DNA from 4 places in the Sphingobium limneticum genome. Region 1 is predicted to be linked to each of the others. Evidence: riboswitches for the same ligand, from Rfam matches in the RefSeq annotation. Region 1 holds a riboswitch; each other region holds the start of a gene.
What was found. A riboswitch is a leader RNA that binds a small molecule or an ion and turns the genes downstream of it on or off. The one in region 1 is predicted to bind cobalamin.
Positions count from the first base shown of each region.

Region 2: it holds a riboswitch for cobalamin, as region 1 does, so the genes downstream of both, F4U95_RS10205 (TonB-dependent receptor plug domain-containing protein) here and F4U95_RS17635 (TonB-dependent receptor plug domain-containing protein) in region 1, are expected to answer to the same signal.
Region 3: it holds a riboswitch for cobalamin, as region 1 does, so the genes downstream of both, F4U95_RS00960 (TonB-dependent receptor) here and F4U95_RS17635 (TonB-dependent receptor plug domain-containing protein) in region 1, are expected to answer to the same signal.
Region 4: it holds a riboswitch for cobalamin, as region 1 does, so the genes downstream of both, cobW (cobalamin biosynthesis protein CobW) here and F4U95_RS17635 (TonB-dependent receptor plug domain-containing protein) in region 1, are expected to answer to the same signal.

Region 1 is NZ_VYQA01000014.1:114,768-119,378, forward strand. Features, by position in the region: gene F4U95_RS17625 (TetR/AcrR family transcriptional regulator) at 24-572, shown strand; gene F4U95_RS17630 (cobyrinic acid a,c-diamide synthase CobB) at 572-1,870, shown strand; cobalamin riboswitch at 1,883-2,071, shown strand; gene F4U95_RS17635 (TonB-dependent receptor plug domain-containing protein) at 2,225-4,177, shown strand; gene F4U95_RS17640 (hypothetical protein) at 4,204-4,611, shown strand, end outside.
Region 2 is NZ_VYQA01000006.1:180,760-185,370, reverse strand. Features, by position in the region: gene fdhF (formate dehydrogenase subunit alpha) at 1-1,120, shown strand, start outside; gene F4U95_RS10215 (formate dehydrogenase subunit delta) at 1,129-1,434, shown strand; gene fdhD (formate dehydrogenase accessory sulfurtransferase FdhD) at 1,466-2,269, shown strand; cobalamin riboswitch at 2,332-2,545, shown strand; gene F4U95_RS10205 (TonB-dependent receptor plug domain-containing protein) at 2,716-4,575, shown strand; gene F4U95_RS10200 (ABC transporter substrate-binding protein) at 4,592-4,611, opposite strand, start outside.
Region 3 is NZ_VYQA01000001.1:255,401-260,011, reverse strand. Features, by position in the region: gene F4U95_RS00975 (TonB-dependent receptor) at 1-95, opposite strand, end outside; gene F4U95_RS00970 (FecR family protein) at 324-1,265, opposite strand; gene F4U95_RS00965 (RNA polymerase sigma factor) at 1,347-1,919, opposite strand; cobalamin riboswitch at 2,333-2,582, shown strand; gene F4U95_RS00960 (TonB-dependent receptor) at 2,763-4,611, shown strand, end outside.
Region 4 is NZ_VYQA01000017.1:85,242-89,852, reverse strand. Features, by position in the region: gene cobN (cobaltochelatase subunit CobN) at 1-1,327, opposite strand, end outside; gene cobW (cobalamin biosynthesis protein CobW) at 1,327-2,361, opposite strand; cobalamin riboswitch at 2,545-2,794, opposite strand; gene F4U95_RS19255 (histidine phosphatase family protein) at 2,859-3,425, opposite strand; gene F4U95_RS19250 (CbtB domain-containing protein) at 3,624-3,851, shown strand; gene F4U95_RS19245 (CbtA family protein) at 3,861-4,577, shown strand.

The DNA.
Region 1 (4,611 bases):
GGCGGCTTTGCCACAAGGCGGTCATGAAACTGAGTCGTGACGCCATCGTCGATGAAGCGATCGCCCTGTTGCAGGAAGAGGGGCTGGAGGCGGTGTCGCTGCGCAATGTGGCGGCCCGTCTGGACGCGAAGGCGCCCTCGCTCGCGCGCCATGTCGGCGACAAGCAGAGCCTGCTGGCGCTGATGTCGAACCGCCTGTTCATGGGGGCGCTGGATGACGTCGCCTCTGGTGGACCATGGACGGACTGGATGGTGCGCTTTGGTCAATCGCTCTGGCGCAAGCAACGCGTGACCCGCGACGCGGCGCTGCTGATCGCCGCTGCGCCGGCCCATATCGGCTCCATGGAGGCGATAGCCGATCGTCTGAGCGCACAGATCGGCGCGGTGGGCCTACCGCCCGCGCGCGGCATGATGATCCAGTCGGCGGTGCAGGCTCTGGTAACGGGGTGGACCGGTTTTGCCACTGGCCCGCAGGGCGGCGATATCGCTCGACTGGTGGAGATCGACGCCGCCGTGGATGCCAGCCTGATCGCGCTGGTCCAGGGTTTTGCCGCATCGAGCGACGATCTGTGATGCTTGGAAAAGGGCTGATCATCGGCGCCCCTGCGTCGGGCGCCGGCAAGACGATGGTGACGATCGGCCTGCAACGGGCCTTTGCCGATCGCGGCCTCGCCGTGCACGGCGCCAAATGCGGGCCGGACTATATCGATCCGGCCTTTCACGCGGCCGCGACCGGGCGGCCCTCGATCAATCTGGACGGGTTCGCCATGGCGCCGGCCATGCTGCGCGGGCTGGCCGCACATGTCGCATCCACTGTCCAACTCGTTGTCGCAGAAGGGGCGATGGGCCTTTATGACGGCGCACGGGCGGAAGGTCGGTCAGGCGCCTCCGCCGATGTCGCGCACCTGCTGGACTGGCCGATGCTGCTGGTCGTCGATGCCCGCGCCGCAGCGCAGACGGTGGCAGCGGTGGCGCATGGCTGCGCGACCTTTCCGGGCGCGCCCGCCATTGCCGGCGTGATCGCCAACCGGGTGGCCAGCCCCCGCCATCGCCGCATGATAGAGGATGGCTTTGCCCGCATCGGCCTGCCCCTGCTGGGCGCGATTTCAACCGATGAGGGGCTGGCCATGCCGTCGCGCCATCTGGGTCTGGTGCAGGCGGGCGAAACGGATGAACTGGAAGCGGGGATCGCGGCGATCGCGCAGCGCGTAGCGGCGCAATGCGATCTGGATGCGATCCATGCCGCGGCCGGAGCGACGGCGGATTTTCCGGCACTCAATCCGGGCATCCATCCGCCGGGGCAACGGATCGCCATCGCCCGCGATGCGGCTTTCAGCTTCTTCTACCCCCATATGGCGCATTGGTGGCGATCGGCCGGGGCGGAGCTGCACTTCTTCTCTCCGCTGGCGGACGAAGCGCCGCCGGCCGATTGCGATGCCTGCTGGCTGCCGGGCGGCTATCCCGAACTCCATGCCGGGCGGATCGCGGCCAATCACCATTTCCTGACGGGCCTTCGCACCTTCGCGCAAAATCGACCGGTTCATGGCGAGTGCGGCGGTTACATGGTGCTGGGCCGCACGCTGGAAGATGGGGATGGCGCGGTGCATGCCATGGCGGGCCTGCTGCCGATGGACAGTAGTTTCGCACAGCGGCGCAGGACATTGGGCTATCGCCGAGCCCGGTTGCGCCAGAATAGCAGCTTCGCTCCTGCCGGACAGCCATTGCTGGGCCATGAATTTCATTATGCGACGATCACCGCCAGCGAAGGCGAAGCGCTGGCCGACATGGCCGATGCGGAGGGACAACCACTTGCGCCCGCCGGCCATCGGGCGGGCCATGTGACGGGCGGCTTCTTCCACTTGATCGCCTGATCCAACTCCATTACGGCGGCCCTTGCGTCAGGTTCCCCGCAAGGGGATCAAAAGGGAACGGGGTTCAAGACCCCGGCTGCCCCTGCAACTGTGAGCGGCGAGCCATCGAGGCACAGGCCATTGGGATCATGATCCCGAGAAGGCGCTTCGAAACGGCATGGACCCGCAAGCCAGGAGACCTGCCTGTCGCGGTCGTTCTTCGTCCGGACAGGGTGTGCCGGTCGAACGAGGATATCCTCGCGCAACGACAAGCTGACCGTGCGGATTCGCGCGGCGGTGAAGTCGTGCGCATTGGCGTTCGGCATCGCTGTCGCGCCGCGCCCGCCCGGTCCTGTCAAAGACTGGGGGATTATCATGCACTGGATTTCAAAAAGCGGACTTTTCATTCTGGCGGGCCTGTCCATCCCCGGCTTCTCGACGCCGGCCATGGCCGAGGATGCGAGCGAGGTGATCGTCACGGCGCTGCGCCAGCCGCAGGCGATCGAGCAGGTGGCCTCGAGCATCACCGTGCTCGACAAGGCGGCGATCGACGCCGCGCAGGCTCTCACCGTATCGGACCTGCTGATCCGCACGCCCGGCATCAGCTTCACCCGCAATGGCGGCTATGGCACGGCGACGTCGATCCGTATCCGCGGTGCGGAGGCCGATCAGACCGTGCTGGTGATCGATGGCGTCAAGCTGGCCGATCCGTCCTCGACCGGCGGCGGCTATAATTTCGCGACGCTGATGACCGGCGATATCGACCGGATCGAGATTTTGCGCGGGCCGCAGTCGATTCTGTGGGGCAGCCAGGCGATCGGCGGCGTCGTCAATGTCGTGACGGCGCGCGCGCAGCGGCCGATCGAAGGCAGCTTCGATATCGATGCGGGATCGCGCGACACCGTCAGCGCCCGCGCCGCGCTGGGCGGTCGGCAGGGGGCGCTCGATTGGCAGGTCGCAGGCAGCCGCTTTACGACGCAGGGGATTTCCGCGATCAGCCCGCGCTATGGCGCCAAGGAGAAGGACGGCTATAGCAACAGCACGCTCAATGGCCGGCTGGGCGTTGCACTGGCGCCGGGTGTGTCGGTCGATATGCGGGGCTATTATGCCAAGGGCCGTACCGATATCGACAGCGCCGGGACCGTGCCCGACAGTCCGGAATATTCGCAGACCGAGGAGTGGATCGGCTATGCGGGCCTGAATGCCGACCTGTTCGGCGGGGCACTGCACAACCGTCTGTCCTTCAGCCGTAGCGAAACGATACGCGACAATATCAATCCGTCGCGCAAGCAGCGCCCGCTCAGCTTCGCGGCCAAGGGCGAAACCAACCGCTACGAATATCAGGGCGTGCTGACGATCGGGCAGGGATGGACGGCGACTTTCGGCGCGGAACGCGAAGAGCAGCGGATGCGCACCGCATCGCCCCCCAACAGCCTGGCCTCCTACGCGACCATCCGTGGATCGGCCGATATCGACAGCCTTTATGCGCAACTCAATGTCGAACCGCTGGCCGGGCTGACCCTTAATGGTGGGGTGCGCTACGACCATCATTCGACCTTCGGCGGCAATACCGTCTTCGGCGCAGGCGCGGCCTGGGCGCTGGCCAAGGACAGCACGATTCTGCGCGCGAGCTATGGTGAGGGGTTCAAGGCGCCGACGCTTTATCAACTCTATAGCGACTATGGGAATATGGCGCTGGTGCCGGAAAAGTCGCACGGCTGGGATGCGGGTATCGAACAGCATCTGTTCGACCATGGCTTGATCCTGTCGGCCACCTGGTTCGACCGCAGCACCGATAATCTCATCACCTATAATGGTTGCCCGACGACCAACCGGCCGCCGCTTTGCTATGCGCCCGGCACGACCATGCCGCGCTTGGGCTATTACGCCAATGTCCAGCGCAGCGAGGCGCACGGGCTGGAACTGGCCGGGGTCGCGCATGTCGGTCGATTGACGCTGGACGGCAATTATAGCTGGGTATCGGCGGAGGATCGCTCGCCCGGCCTCAACTATGGCAACCAGTTGGCGCGGCGTCCGCGTCATGCGGCCAATGGCACGCTGCGCTATGACTGGACCTTCGGCCTGAGCACGGCGGTCGCAGTCCGTTGGTCGGGTAAGGCGCTGGATGCGGCGCGGACGAGCGCGACCGTGGCGCCGTTCGTGAACGATGCCTATACGCTGGTCGACCTGCGCGCCGAAATGCCGGTGCTGGACAAGCTGACGCTGTTTGGTCGGGTCGAAAATCTGTTCGACGACTATTATGAGACGGCGCGTCGCTATGGTCAGTTGGGGCGCAGCATCCATGCCGGCCTGAGGGCACGGTTTTGATATCCTATGAACGGGAGTGCATGACTATGGATAGCCTGTCCCCTGCCACCGCCCGCCATCTGTGGGTGGGACTGATGACGGTGGCCAGCACCGTGACGACACTGGTGCTGGCCTGCGCCACGCCCTTTCCCGCGCTCGCCGCCATCGCTGCGCTGTATGTTCGGCGACAGGAAGGCATCATCCTGATGCTCGCCGCCTGGGCGGTGTCGCAGGGGGTGGGATATTGCCTGCTTGGCTATCAGATGACCGCCGAGAACGCCTTCTGGGCCGTAACCATGGCGCTGGCCGCGATCGCGGCGGTGATGTGCGCGGGTTGGGTGGCCGGTCGATCGGCTGGAGCACATCCTGCGCTCCGGCTGGCGGCCGCCTATGGCGTGGCATTCGTCGCGTTCAAGCTTGTCGTTCTGGGCGGGGCCGTGCTGCTTAATTCCGGT
Region 2 (4,611 bases), on a different contig from region 1:
GAATAATGTGCAGGGGGCGTGCGACATGGGCAGCTTCCCGCATGAGTTCAGCGGCTATCGCCATGTGTCGGACGATGCGACGCGCAGCCTGTTCGAACGAACATGGGGCGTGACGCTGGACGCCGAGCCGGGGTTGCGCATTCCCAACATGCTGGACGCGGCGACCGACGGCACGTTCAAGGGCCTGTTCGTGCAGGGCGAGGATATTCTCCAGTCCGACCCCAATACCCATCATGTCGCGGCGGGGCTGGCGGCGATGGAGTGCGTGGTGGTGCAGGATCTGTTCCTGAACGAAACCGCCAATTATGCGCATATCTTCCTGCCCGGATCGACCTTTCTGGAGAAGGACGGCACCTTCACCAATGCCGAACGGCGCATCCAGCGCGTGCGCAAGGTGATGGCGCCGCTCAATGGCTACGCCGATTGGGAGATCGTGCAATTGGTGGCGAATGCCATGGGGCTGGCTTGGACCTACGACCATCCCGCGCAGATCATGGATGAGATTGCGGCGCTCACCCCAACCTTTGCCGGCGTGCATTATGACCGGCTGGAGGCGGAAGGATCGCTGCAATGGCCGGCCAATGACGCCGCGCCGGACGGAACGCCGACCATGCATATCGACGGCTTCGTGCGGGGGAAGGGCAAATTCGTCGTCACCGACTATGTGCCGACCGACGAGAAGACCGGGCCGCGCTTCCCGCTGTTGCTGACGACCGGGCGCATATTGTCCCACTATAATGTCGGGGCGCAGACCCGGCGTACGGCCAATACCGCCTGGCATCCCGAGGACCGGCTGGAGATCCATCCGAGCGACGCCGACAATCGCGGCCTGAAGGATGGCGACTGGGTGACGCTGCGCAGCCGGGCGGGGGAGACGACCTTGCGCGCGCTGATTACCGAGCGGGTCGCGCCGGGGGTGGTCTATACGACCTTCCATCATCCCGAGACGCAGGCCAATGTCATCACCACCGACTATTCGGACTGGGCCACCAATTGCCCCGAATATAAGGTGACGGCGGTGCAGGTGATGGCGTCCAACGGGCCGAGCGACTGGCAGCAGGATTATGCGGAGCAGGCCCGGACCAGCCGCCGCATCGCCCCGCTGGAAGCGGCGGAATAGGCGGGCATATGAGCGACGATACGCATGTCATGTCCACCACGGACAGGCTGGTCTATATGGCGCACCAGATCGCCCGCAACATGGCAATGATGGGCGAAGCGAAGGCGACGGAAGCGCTGGCCGAACATCTGACCCGCTTCTGGGATCCGCGGATGAAGGCGCAGATCGTCGCCATCGCGCAGGATCAGCCCGAACGGCTTTCGCCGACGGTAGCCGCCGCGGTGGCCCGAATGGCGCAGGGCCGGCCGGCGCCCGATGTCGATGCGGCGCAGTTCAATGCCGTGGATGAGGCCGGCCATTGCGACGCCGGTTGAGCGGCGGCCCGTCCACCGCTAGGCCGTGATCATGGATGATGCCGCCGCCAGCCCCCTGACATTCGATCGCCTGACCCCCGACGGCGCAACGCGGGCGGTCGAGCGGCCATTGGCGCAAGAAGTGCCGGTAGCGATCGAATATAATGGCGCGGGCTATGCGGTGTTGATGGCGACGCCGAGCGATATCGGCGATCTGGTGCAGGGGTTCAGCCTGGCCGAGCGGCTGGTGAGCCGGGACGATGCACTGCTGGACGTGGATGTGCATGATACAGGCGCGGGGATCGTCGCCCGCGCGACATTGCCGCCGCATCGCACCGATGGATTGCTGGATCGGGTGCGGCATCGCGCGTCCGATTCCTCCTGCGGCATGTGCGGGATCGAGAATCTGGAGCAGGCGATCCGGCCTTTGCCGCGCGTGACGACGACGTCGCGGGCGGATCGGGATGCCATCTTTCGCGCACTAGAGGATTTGCGCGATCATCAGCCACTCAACGCCGCGACCGGTGCGGCCCATGCGGCGGCCTGGGTCGGGGCGGACGGCGCGATCCGGCTGGCGCGGGAGGATGTCGGGCGGCATAATGCGTTCGATAAGCTGATCGGTGCGATGGCGCGGATGGAGGCGGACTGGGACGGCGGCTTTGCGCTGCTGTCGTCGCGCTGTTCCTATGAACTGGTGGAGAAGGCGGTGCTGGCCGATTGCCCCCTACTGGTCACCATATCTGCCCCAACCCGGCTGGCGGCGGAGCGGGCCGAGGCGGCGGGATTGTCGCTGGTCGTGTTGGCGCGGTCCGACGCCCTGTTGCTGCGGGGCCACAGCGACATCCGCCAAACATAGGACCGCTTGGCAGCGTCCCGGCTTTCCCTTATGGCGCGCGGTGTGGGGGAGGCATGTCTTTCCTGCAACATGATCGCGCCGGTGCCCGGAAACGGGTTAATCGGGAATGTGGTGCGGGCGTCACAAGCGCCTTAATCCACGGCTGTCCCTGCAACTGTGAGCGGATAGCGCGATGCACTGGCCCCCAAAAAAGGGCAGCCACTGGAGCAATCCGGGAAGGCGTGCATCGTGCCGTGACCCGCGAGCCAGGAGACCGGCCGGCGCTTGGTCGCTCTTGCTTTGGTCCAGGGGATGGTCGGGGCACGGTGGTTTTCCGTCGAGCGACGCCATGCGGCCGGGGCCGCATCGGGCTGCGGACGGGATATGGCGTCATCCCCCCAAAGGCCCGACCGCTTTCGGGCGGACGCCCCTGCCGACGTCGCACCGACGCTTTAGGGGCAATGACAATGTTGAAATATGGACTTTCGCTGGTGGCTCTGGTTGCTGCCAATCCGGCCTTTGCGCAGGCGGACGACGATATCGTCGTGACCGCCGCGGGCATCGAACAGTCGCGCGATGAGGTCGGTCAGGCGATCACGGTCATCGACGCGGACACGATCAAAACGCGGCAGGCGATCGACGTGGTGGACCTGCTGGCGACGACGCCGGGCGTGCGTTTCAACCGCAACGGCACCGTCGGCGCGCAGACCGGCGTGTCGCTGCGCGGTGCGGAAACGACGCAGACGCTGGTGCTGATCGACGGGGTGAAGGTGAACGACCCCAGCGGCATTGGCGACGGCTATGATTTCGGCCCGCTGCTGACCGGCAATATCCGCCGGATCGAGGTGCTGCGCGGTTCCAACTCGGTGGTGCATGGCAGCCAGGCGATCGGCGGCGTGGTCAATATCATGACCGGCGTGCCGGCCGAAGGCTTCGGCGCCAACGCTTCGGCCGAATATGGCTATAGCGACACGTTCAGTGCGAAGGCCGACATATCCGGTACCGCCGGTATCGCGTCGGGCGGCGTGGGCGCTGCCTATTTCCGCACCGATGGCATTTCGTCGGCCGCCAACGGCACAGAGCGCGACGGCAGCGAGAATATCGCCGCCAATGCACGATTGAAGCTGGCCTTTTCGGACAGCCTGAGCCTCGACCTGCGCGGCTATTATATCCATGCCGATCTGGACGTAGATGGCTTCCCGGCGCCGGCCTATATATTGGCCGATACGCCCGAAGTCGCCATTACCGACCAATATGTCGGCTATGCCGGCATCAACCTTGCGCTGCTGGACGGCAAGCTGACCAATCGGGCGGCCGTCACCTGGATGCGCAACGATCGCGACTATTATTCGGCGCGCGGCGCGGATGTCGATTATGGCTATAGCGGCACCAACCTGCGCTTCGAATATGAAGGCGTCTATGCCCCGGTCGATCAGGCCAAGCTGGTCTTCGGTTACGAGCATGAGCGGCCGGACTATGATTATTACGACGCCTTCAGCACGACGAGCGCGAAGATCAACATCGACAGCGTCTATGCGCTGGCGATCGTGAAGCCCTTCACGGGCCTGGCCGTCACCGGCGGCCTGCGTCATGACGATCATAGCCAGTTCGGCGGCGCGACCACCTTTGGCGCCAACGCCAATTATTCGCCCAATGGCGGCGCGACAAATGTACGGCTGAGCTATGGCGAGGGGTTCAAGGCGCCGTCGCTCTATCAGTTGTACGACACGTTTAGCGGCAACAGGGCGCTGACCCCGGAACGGTCGAAAAGCTATGATGTCGGCTTCGACCAGCGGCTGGATGGTGGCCGCGCGGTGTTGTCGGTCACGGCGTTCCAGCGCGATACCCGCAACCAGATCAATTATGACGTCTCGCTTCCGCCCTTTGGTGGCTACGCCAATCTGGACCGCACCCGCGCCAAGGGCGTGGAAGCATCGATCGCCTTGAAGCCGGTGGACGCGCTGACCGTGACGGGCAGCTACTCCTATGTAGATGCGCGCGACCGGTCGGTCGGATCGGCCACCTATGGTAATCGTCTGGCCCGCCGCGCCGCCAATGCGGTGAGCGTGTCGGCCGACTATGTCTGGCCCTTCGGCCTGTCGACCGGCGCGACCGTCACGATGGTCGGCGACAGTTTCGACAATGCGGCGAACACGCGCCGTCTGGATGGCTATGCGCTGGCCGGCATCAGGGCCTCCTTCCCCGTGGGCGAGCATCTGGAAGTCTATGGTCGCGTCGACAATCTGACCGATGAGAATTACCAGACGGCCTATGGTTACGGCACCTATGGCCGCGCTGCCTATGGCGGCGTGCGTGTCCGCTTCTGAGGGCTTTTGGCTGGGGTCAGCGCGGCGCGTTCAGGC
Region 3 (4,611 bases), on a different contig from region 1:
TGCGCGGGTACATCGAAATAGACCGAAGCGGCCTGCGCCGGGCTGGCGACCAGCGCTGTTGTGGTCGCAAGGGCGGCAAGAAGCGAATGGGACATACGGAACGACATGAAAGATCAACCCCCGAAGAGCGCCATATTTGCGCGGTTCGGTGTGATGACGGGATTGGAAGGCACTGCCTCCAAGCCGGAGGAAAATAAATCTCCCGATCATTTGGTGGCGTGAAGACGCGGTCGTTTCGCGCTGCGTTTGCGACTGTTTGGAAATGCGCCCTTTGCCGTGCCGCATCGAAAATGCGCTCTTTCGCGCATTTTACGAACGGTGTCTTATCGCGCCAGGCGATAGCCGTTGGGGGTGGTCGTGACCTGTGCGTTCAGGCTGAGCGATACGGCTTTCAGAAACTGGTCGGGGCGTGACAGGTCGAAGCGGCCGCCGATTTTTTCCTGCGCGAGTGCGGCGTCGACGACGATGATTTTCCGCGGAAGGTAGCGATTGAAATCTGCCGCTGCGTCGGCGACCGATTGATCGATGAAGATGATCTCACCCGCGCGCCAGGCCATGAGCGAGGCGACTTGTTCGCTGCTGTGGGTTTCGACCCGATGCATGCCGTCGCCTTCGACGATGATCGACTGGTTGGGCTTCAACGCCTCGGCGTCTGCGGTGTCGCGCAGGGGCATGGCGGGGCCGTCCACCAGGGTTACTTTCACCCGGTCGTCCGTAACGCGGGCATCGAACAGGCCGGGTGTGAGCGACAGCGATCCCGCATCCGCGTGAAAGATGGCGCTGTCGCGGCCGCGCAGGTCGAGCGCCACTTCACCGCGCTCCAGGCGCAGCGCCCGCTGCTTTTTCGAGAACTGCCATGACAAGGACGTGTCGGTGTTGAGGTAGGCGATGCTGCCGTCCGGCAGGTTGACGCGCCGGGTTTCGCCCACGCCCGTCGTTGCATTGTCCCAGGCATAGGCGCGCTGCGCGACGAAGCCGGATCCGATGACGGCGAGCGGCACGCCGACAGCGGCGATCCGGAGCCATTGACGACGGGTGAACGCGGGCGCTTCATCCGTGCGCGGGTGAAGCGCTGCCGGGGATGCGGTGGCGATCCGCTCCCAATTGGCAACGACGCGCGCGTAAGCGACGGCGCGAGCCGGATCGCCGCGTCGCCATTTTTCGAAATCATCTGCATGTGCCGTGCCCGCCTCCAGCGCAGCGAACCATCGCGACGCTTCGGCAATGAGGGCGTCCTGACCCAGCGGATCCTTAGAAATCGTCATCTGTCGTTCGTTATATTCGCCAATCGGGCCAATCCATGAGGGGGATCAATCCCTTCCTTCTATCTAACAGGCGCTTGCCGGTCAGAGAAGCATCTTCTCCTGCGACTGTTCCGATACGTCGTCCATGGCCGGTTCGTAAGGGGTGAGGGCATGGGTCAACAGTTGGACGGCGCGGGCCAGACGCTTTTCGAATGTGGAGATACTGATGCCCAGATCGTCGGCTATGGCGCGCGGACTTTCTTCGCCGAAACGGCGACGGACAAGGGCGATGCGACAGCGGTCGGGGAGTGCGGCGATCGCCTGATGCACGCGGGCCATTTGCGTGCGGGCGGCGACGATGCGGAAACTGTCAGGCATGTCGTCGGCGACATCGGTTATGGCTGGAGCAGGCATGGGTTGCATGGTGACGACACGGGCCTGTCGGATACGGTCGATAGAATGGCTGTAGATCATGCGCATCACATAGCCGGGCGGATTGGCGATGGCGGTCCAGCCGTCGAGCGTGAACAGCTTGGCATAGACTTCCTGCACGATGTCGCCCGCTTCGTCTTCGTCACGCACGGTGCGGCGCGCATAGGCGATATAGGCGCTTTCGTGCGGCAGGACTTCGTCCACGAACCAGCGGTCAATAGGGCGAACATGAAGCGCAGTCACGACTGTGAACTCGGAATATCATGGGAGGGCGGCTGGTGAGTAGGTCGATAAAATGTAAGTTTTGCGACATCCCAGAGAGATTATTCCGCTTGCGATATCAGGCGTCGGCCTGTCCTGCCCCGATCCGATGCGCCTTAAATCCGCCGGATTGACGCGCCGCCCGCCCGTCCTTTGGCGGTAAGGACGATGCTCCGCAGGGATGGCGGTATCGTCATCCATGTGACCTCGATCAACGACGACTCCCGCTGCTGGCACCGAATATGTCATCGACGGCGGAACCGTACCGACGGCGTTATGAGGGAGGCAATATTATAGAAGCCGATCAGTCCGCTGAAGAACAATGCGGAAGTCTCTTGCGCCGGCAACATGAGAATCATAGATGGGTGTGTCGATGCGGCGCCTTTGGGAGCCGAGGAGACAAAGATCGCGTCGGTTCCCCGGAAACGGGGATTAAAATGGGAACATGGTGAGGATGGTGCGAGCCGTCCAAATCCAGGGCTGTCCCTGCAACTGTAAGTGGCGAGCGCGATATACATGAGCAGACGGCATTGCGACCGATCTGCCAGCCACTGGGCCGGACGCTAAATCATGCGAGGCCTGGGAAGGCCGTATATCAAGCGATGACCCATGAGCCAGGAGACCTGCCGGCGTCTGGTCGCTCTTGCCTTGGTCCAGGGGATGGCCGCGGCACGGTAACTCCGTCTGAGCGACGAACGAGCGGCTGGGGCCGCATCGGACGCTGTGTGTCGGCCGCCCCTGGCGTCCGGCCGATGCCGGCTGCCGACCGTTCGTGAACGGCACGCCCCCGCCCGATTGTCGTGCGATGCCGAACGGGGGTTGAATATGTTGAAATGTGCACCGGCTGCGATTGCGGCCTTCTCTCTTGTTGCGCCTGGCGCTTTTGCCCAACCGTCTGCCGAAGACACGGACGAGGCGGCCATCATCGTCACCGGCGTCGTCGATCCGCTGCGCCTCAACCAGAAAAATGACGGGGCGAGCCGGCTTGGCCTTACCGCGCTGGAAATGCCGGCCAGTGTCGAAACGCTGGATGGCGACGCCATTCGCCTGCGCGGCGACCTTACCATTCAGGATGCTGCCGCGCGCGCGACGGGCATCGTCAACACGTCGGGCGTGTTCGGTTTCGGCCTCTCTGCGCGGGGCTTTACCGGGCAGAATTCGGTCATGACCCTGTATGACGGCATGCGCATGTACAATAATACGCTGACCTTCCCCGCCGATCCGTGGATGGCGCAAAGCGTGGAGATTTTGCGCGGCCCGGCTTCAGTCCTTTATGGCGAAGGCGCGATCGGTGGCGCGGTCAACGTCGTGCGCAAGCAGCCGTCGGACAATATGCAGGTCAGCGGGCGCGTAGGCGTGTCGTCCTATGACAGCTTCAATATCGGGGTCGGCGCAGGCGGCCCGGTTACGGACGGTGTCGCTTTCCGCGCGGATGCCAGCGTTCGCCGGTCCGAAGGGTGGATGACGCGGGGCGACGCCGATGCAGTGGCGCTGGCCGGCGCTATCCGGCTGAAGCCCGCCGCGAATCTGAGCATCACTCTGTCCCATGACTATAGCGAACAAAATCCCCGCACCTGGTTTGGCGTGCCGCTCGTCAATGGCGCGCTTGATCGCTCGATCAGGAAGAACAACTATAATGTCGCCGATGCCCGGCTGCGCTTCCGCGACAATTGGAGCCAGGCGAAAATGGAGTGGCAACCGTCGGACGCATTGACCATCCGGAGCATATTCTATCATTTGTGGGCGAACAAATATTGGAAAAATGCCGAAACCGTCACCTATGTGCCGGCGACGGCCAGCAATGCCGCGCAGGTCCGCCAATCCAGTTTCCTGGAACTGTACCATATACAAAAACAGACCGGCAACCGTACCAGTGCGACGTTGAACCATGGCGTCGGCGGACTGGACAATAGTCTGGTGATCGGCTTCGACGTCAATCGCATCAGTTACAAGAATGTCAGTAACAGCGGCAATAATGCAACGCGCTTGGTCGATGCCGCCAATCCCGATCCGGGGCTGTTCCTTCATCAGCCTGGCGCACCGACCAAGCCGCGCTACACCAATCGCATCCGCCAATATGCGCTGTTTGCCGAGGATCGACTGAAGTTCAGCGAGCAATTCTCGCTGGTGGGGGGCCTGCGCTACGATCGGCCGGAAATTACCAAGACCGACTATGTGAACGCGGCCAACAACTTCGTCGCCACCCCCGATGCGGTGACATGGCGCATGGGCGCGGTCTATAATCCGGTGCCGTCGCTGGCGCTCTATGGCCAATATGCCACGGCGGCCGATCCGGTCGGCGCGCTGGTGTCCACCAGCATGGCGCAAAGCGATTTCGACCTGTCGACCGGCCGGCAATATGAGGCAGGGATAAAGCATATCTTCTGGGGGTCGCGCGGGCAGTGGACCTTGGCCGCCTATGATATCGTCAAGCGCAAGCTGCTGACATCCGACCCGTTGATTCCCACTATTCAGGTACAGGTGGGCCAGCAAAGCTCACGCGGCGTGGAGGCTTCGCTCTTCCTTGAGCCGATCGACCGTCTCAGCATCATGCTCAATGGTGCGCTGGTCCGGGCGCGCTATGACGATTTTGCGGAGTCGGTAGGCGGCGTGCTGTTCCAGCGGGCCGGTAACCGCCCTAGCAATGTGGCGGCAAAGACCGCTAACGCGTTCG
Region 4 (4,611 bases), on a different contig from region 1:
CGGTCAGCAGTTCCATAAGCCCGGCGCCGGTCCTGGGCGCGTTGCCGATATCATAGCCCGCTGCCGCCAGCCCGGCGAGGATCGCGGCGGCGCTGGCCGGCGTGTCGAGGCCCACGCCATTGCCGATCCGCCCGTCGCGATTGGGATAATTGGCCAGCACCAGCGCCACGCGCCGTTCGCTTGCTGGCGTACGGCGCAGCCGTGCCCAATGGGCGGCAAGATCGGCGACGAAGGCGACGCGATCGGGCGCCACGCGCGGGACGATGATGCCGCATTGGGTCAGCGCGTCGAACCGCTCTGCCGCCTTGAACGCGACGGCGCGGGTGAAGATGCGGCCGTCCACTTCGGGCAGCACGACATTCATGGCCAGGTCGCGGGGGCCAAGGCCACGGGCGGCATCCTGCCATTCGCCCTGTTCGACGCCGGCGAATGCCAGCTGGAGAATGGGGCAGTCGGCCCGTTCCAATATGCTGGCCGTGCGCGGTTCGGATGAGGTGGAGGCGGCAAAGCTCGTGGCGTTGAGGATCACGTCCGGCCTGATGTCGGCCAGTACGCCTTTCAGCCAGTCCATCGCGAAAGGCTCGCGCAAGGCCCGGACATGGATCGGCGCGACGTTGAAACCGCGCGCCTCCAGCGCCGCGATCATCGCATCCACCGCGTCCAGCGTGCCGGCCACCATCAGCGCGCGGTAGAAGATCAGACAGGCGACGGGCGCGCTTTGCCTCCAGCGCGCGCGCAGGTCGGACAGGGCAGGGCGATCGACGCCGGAGAGATAGAGGCCTGCGTCGGCGACCGGCACCGGATCGTCGGGCGTGCCGGCATCGCGTCCTATCGTGCGCGCCGCCGTGCGCAGGAAGCTCAGCGCATTGGCCATCCCGCCCTGCCGCAGATAGTCGCGCAGCCGGTCGATCAATGCGGCCGGCACGGTCGAAGCCCGGTCGAGCGCGGGGTCATCCTCCCGCCCGTCGGCGATCGCGGCGAAGGCGATGTTTCGCTCCCGTGCCACCTGCGCGATCTCGTCTATTCCATAGGGCCAGTAGCTTTTGCCGCCGAGCAGGATGACGCAGACGAATTTCGCCTGGGCGATTACCTTTTCGACATAGAGGTCGACCGAATAGGGGTGGCGCAGCTGGAGCAGATTGGCGAGGCGCACGCTGGGCGCCCCGCACATCGGATCTTCATCTGTCAGGCGCGCCGCCGCCTTGGCGAAACAGGCCAGTTCGCTGTCCGCTACCGTCAGGATCACGATATCGCCCGGCGACTGGTCGAGGTCGATCGCCTCCTGGCCATTGGATATCGTGCCGGGCGTGGCGGACAGAAGGTGCATCAGCCGATGACCGGCTTGAGCGCACCCTCAATTGCGGCGCGATCCAGCCCCTTCTGGCCGATCACGACCAACTGGGTGCGACGGGCTTCCTCCGCCTTCCAGGCGCGGTCGAAATAATGCTGGATGCGCGGGCCGACTGCCTGCACCACCAGCCGCGACGGCTTGCCGGCCACCGACACCATGCCCTTGACGCGCAAAATGTCGTGGGCGGCGATCGTGGCGTTCAGCCCCGTGACCAGCGCATCGACATCGGCGACATCGCCGCCCGACAGGATGAAGCTGTCGAAATCATCATGATCATGCTCCTCCATCCCGTCGATATGCGACGGGCGGGCGTCCAGATCATCTTCGGCCGCCGCGCTCAGGCCCAGCAGCGCGGCCGGATCGATGGCCCCCTGCGCGCTGTGGATGATCGCCACGCCGGGGCGGGTTTCCGCCTTCACCTGCGCCTCTACCGTCGCCAGCGTGGCGGCGTCGACCAGATCGGTCTTGTTCAGCACCACCATGTCGGCGCAGATCAGCTGTTCCTCGAACAATTCCTCCAGCGGGCTGTCATGGTCCAGATTGGGGTCCGCCGCGCGCGCCGCCGCCAGTGCCACTTCGTCCGCGGCAAAGCGTCCGGCGGCTACCGCGTCGGCGTCGATCAACGCGATCACCCCGTCCACCGTGGCGCGGGTGCGGATGTCGGGCCATTGGAATGCCTTCACCAGCGGCTTGGGCAGGGCCAGGCCGCTGGTTTCGATGATGATATGTTCGGGCGGATTGGGCCGATCGAGCAGCTTCTGCATGGTCGGCAGGAAATCGTCGGCCACGGTGCAGCAGATGCAGCCATTGGCCAGTTCTACGATGTCGTCTTCCGGGCAGGCCTCGTCATTGCAGCCCTTCACCAGTTCGCCATCGACGCCGACATCACCAAATTCGTTGATGATCAGCGCCAGCCGGCGCCCCTTGGCATTTTGCAGCAGATGGCGGATCAGCGTGGTCTTGCCCGCGCCCAGAAATCCGGTGATGACGGTGGTCGGCACTTTGCTCATGATCTTATCCCTTATCGCGCGTCTAAAAAACGCAGGGACTTAACCGTTCGCGAACGGTCGATGCACAGGATCGGCCGGGCACCCATGTCAGGGCAGCCGGCCTCGCGCATCGTGCGGCCCCTGCCGCTTCGTTCGTCGCTCAGACGGGTTGGACCGTGCCCCGGCCATCCCCTGGACCAAAGCAAGAGCGACCAGACGCCGGCAGGTCTCCTGGCTCATGGGTCATCGCTTGATACACGGCCTTCCCAGGCCTCGCATGTTGCAGCGTCCGGCCCAGTGGCTGCGGCACGGGGCGCCTTGCCCCGTCGCATCTGTGTATCGCGCTCGCCACTTACAGTTGCAGGGACAGCCTCGGATTAGGGCCGCGTGTCGCCGCCCGCACCGCGTTCCCATTTTAAGCCTCTTGCGAGGCACCGGCGCGATCTATTCACCCATATGTCGCAAGACGCATGGGCGGATATGCGGATAGAGGCGGCAATGAAGGTCCGCAACTCTTTTCAGCCCGGCTCCAGCGACTGGAGCCGCCAGCGACCGTTGAAGGACAGGGTGGTGCGCGACAGAGGCGCGATGTCGATGGACAGGCTGGCGCGCAGCGGCATGGCGAGCGCATGGGCGATCGCGGCACGGATCGGCATCGGATGGGTCAGGGCACAGATGGACGCACCAGTCGCGGCGAGGGCATCGAGCCAGCCACCGACCCGCAACTGACAGGCGTGCAGGCTTTCGCCATCCGGGCCGCCTCGCGCCGGATCGGCCAGCCATTGTGCCAGCGCTTCGGGTTCCTCTGTCGCGATCGTCGCAAAGTCGTGCCCGGCCCATCGGCCGTGATCGATGTCGCGCAATGCCGGCTGGGGCAGGGGCGTGACGCCCATGGCCTGCGCCGTTTCGATCGCCGACAAGGTGGGGCTCGATTGTACCGCGTCCCGGAAACGAACCGGCAGGACCAGCGCAGCGGCATCGCGCTGGCCGCCCTCGTCCAGCGCCTCATCAATGGCAGGAAAGCCGCCCTGTCGGCTGGCGCGCGTCGGCCCGGCGCAAAGCAGCAGCAACGATGTCGTCAGCATGGCCTCCAGCAGATGATTGACGGCGTCCCTACGCTCAGCCTAAAGCACGGGTCGTTCAGAAAGAAGAAGCCGGTGCAATTCCGGCGCGGTCGCGCCACTGTTATCGCCGTCCATAGCCGACGTCGAGAGCCAGACCTTCCTTCCGAACCGCGACATTATTTTCCGGGGACGCGCAATCCCGTGCAGGAGTATCAGGCCATGGCGAACACCGCCGCTCTGTTCGACGATCCGTTCATCCCCGTTCGCGGCGATGCCACCATCCCGGTTGCGGATATCGCGCCCTGGGCCGTGCTGGGCACGCTGATCGCGCTCATCTTCCTCTATTTCGTCAGCACCGAACAGGGTGCCTTTGCGCTGTTCGACGGCATGTATGTGCATGAATATGTGCATGACGGCCGCCATCTCCTCGGCTTTCCCTGTCACTGACGCCCGGCCGTGACCCGTACATTATTGTGGCGCGGGATGCTGGCCGGCATCCTGGCGGCGCTGCTCGCCACGCTGGTCGCGCGCGTGATCGCCGAACCGCAGATCGACCTCGCCATCGGCTATGAGGCGTCGCATGCCGCGCACCATGCGCCGGCCGCAGCCGAAGAGCCGGAACTGGTCAGCCGCGATACGCAGAAGGGCGCCGGGCTGTTCACGGCGCTGGCCCTCTATGGCGCGGCGGTCGGCGGCATCTTCTCGCTGGTCTTCGCCTATGGCTATGGCCGGTTCGGTCGGATTGGGCCACGCAGCTTCGCGTTGCTGCTGGCCGGGCTTGCCTTCCTGCTGATCGTCATCGTGCCGGGGATCAAATATCCCCAGACGCCGCCGGCCGTGGGCCAGCATGAAACGGTGGGCATCCGCACCGCCGCCTATTTCATGATGATCGGCCTGTCGATCGCCGCGGCGGTGATCGCGGCCCATGTCCGCACCGCGCTGCTGCGCTCGCTGCGCCCGATCGACGCGACCTTGCTGGCCGTCGGCGCTTTCGCACTGGTGGTGGGCGTCGGCCAATATCTGCTGCCCGTCATCAATGAAGTGCCGGCCGATTTCCCGGCGACCCTGCTCTGGAATTTCCGGATCGCATCGATCGCCAGTCAGGCCGTCCTGTGGGGCACGATCGGCATCGCCTTTGGCCTGTGGGCGGAACCTGTCCTGCGACGCGCATAGTCTCGTCTGACCGACAAGATCGGGGAACATTCGC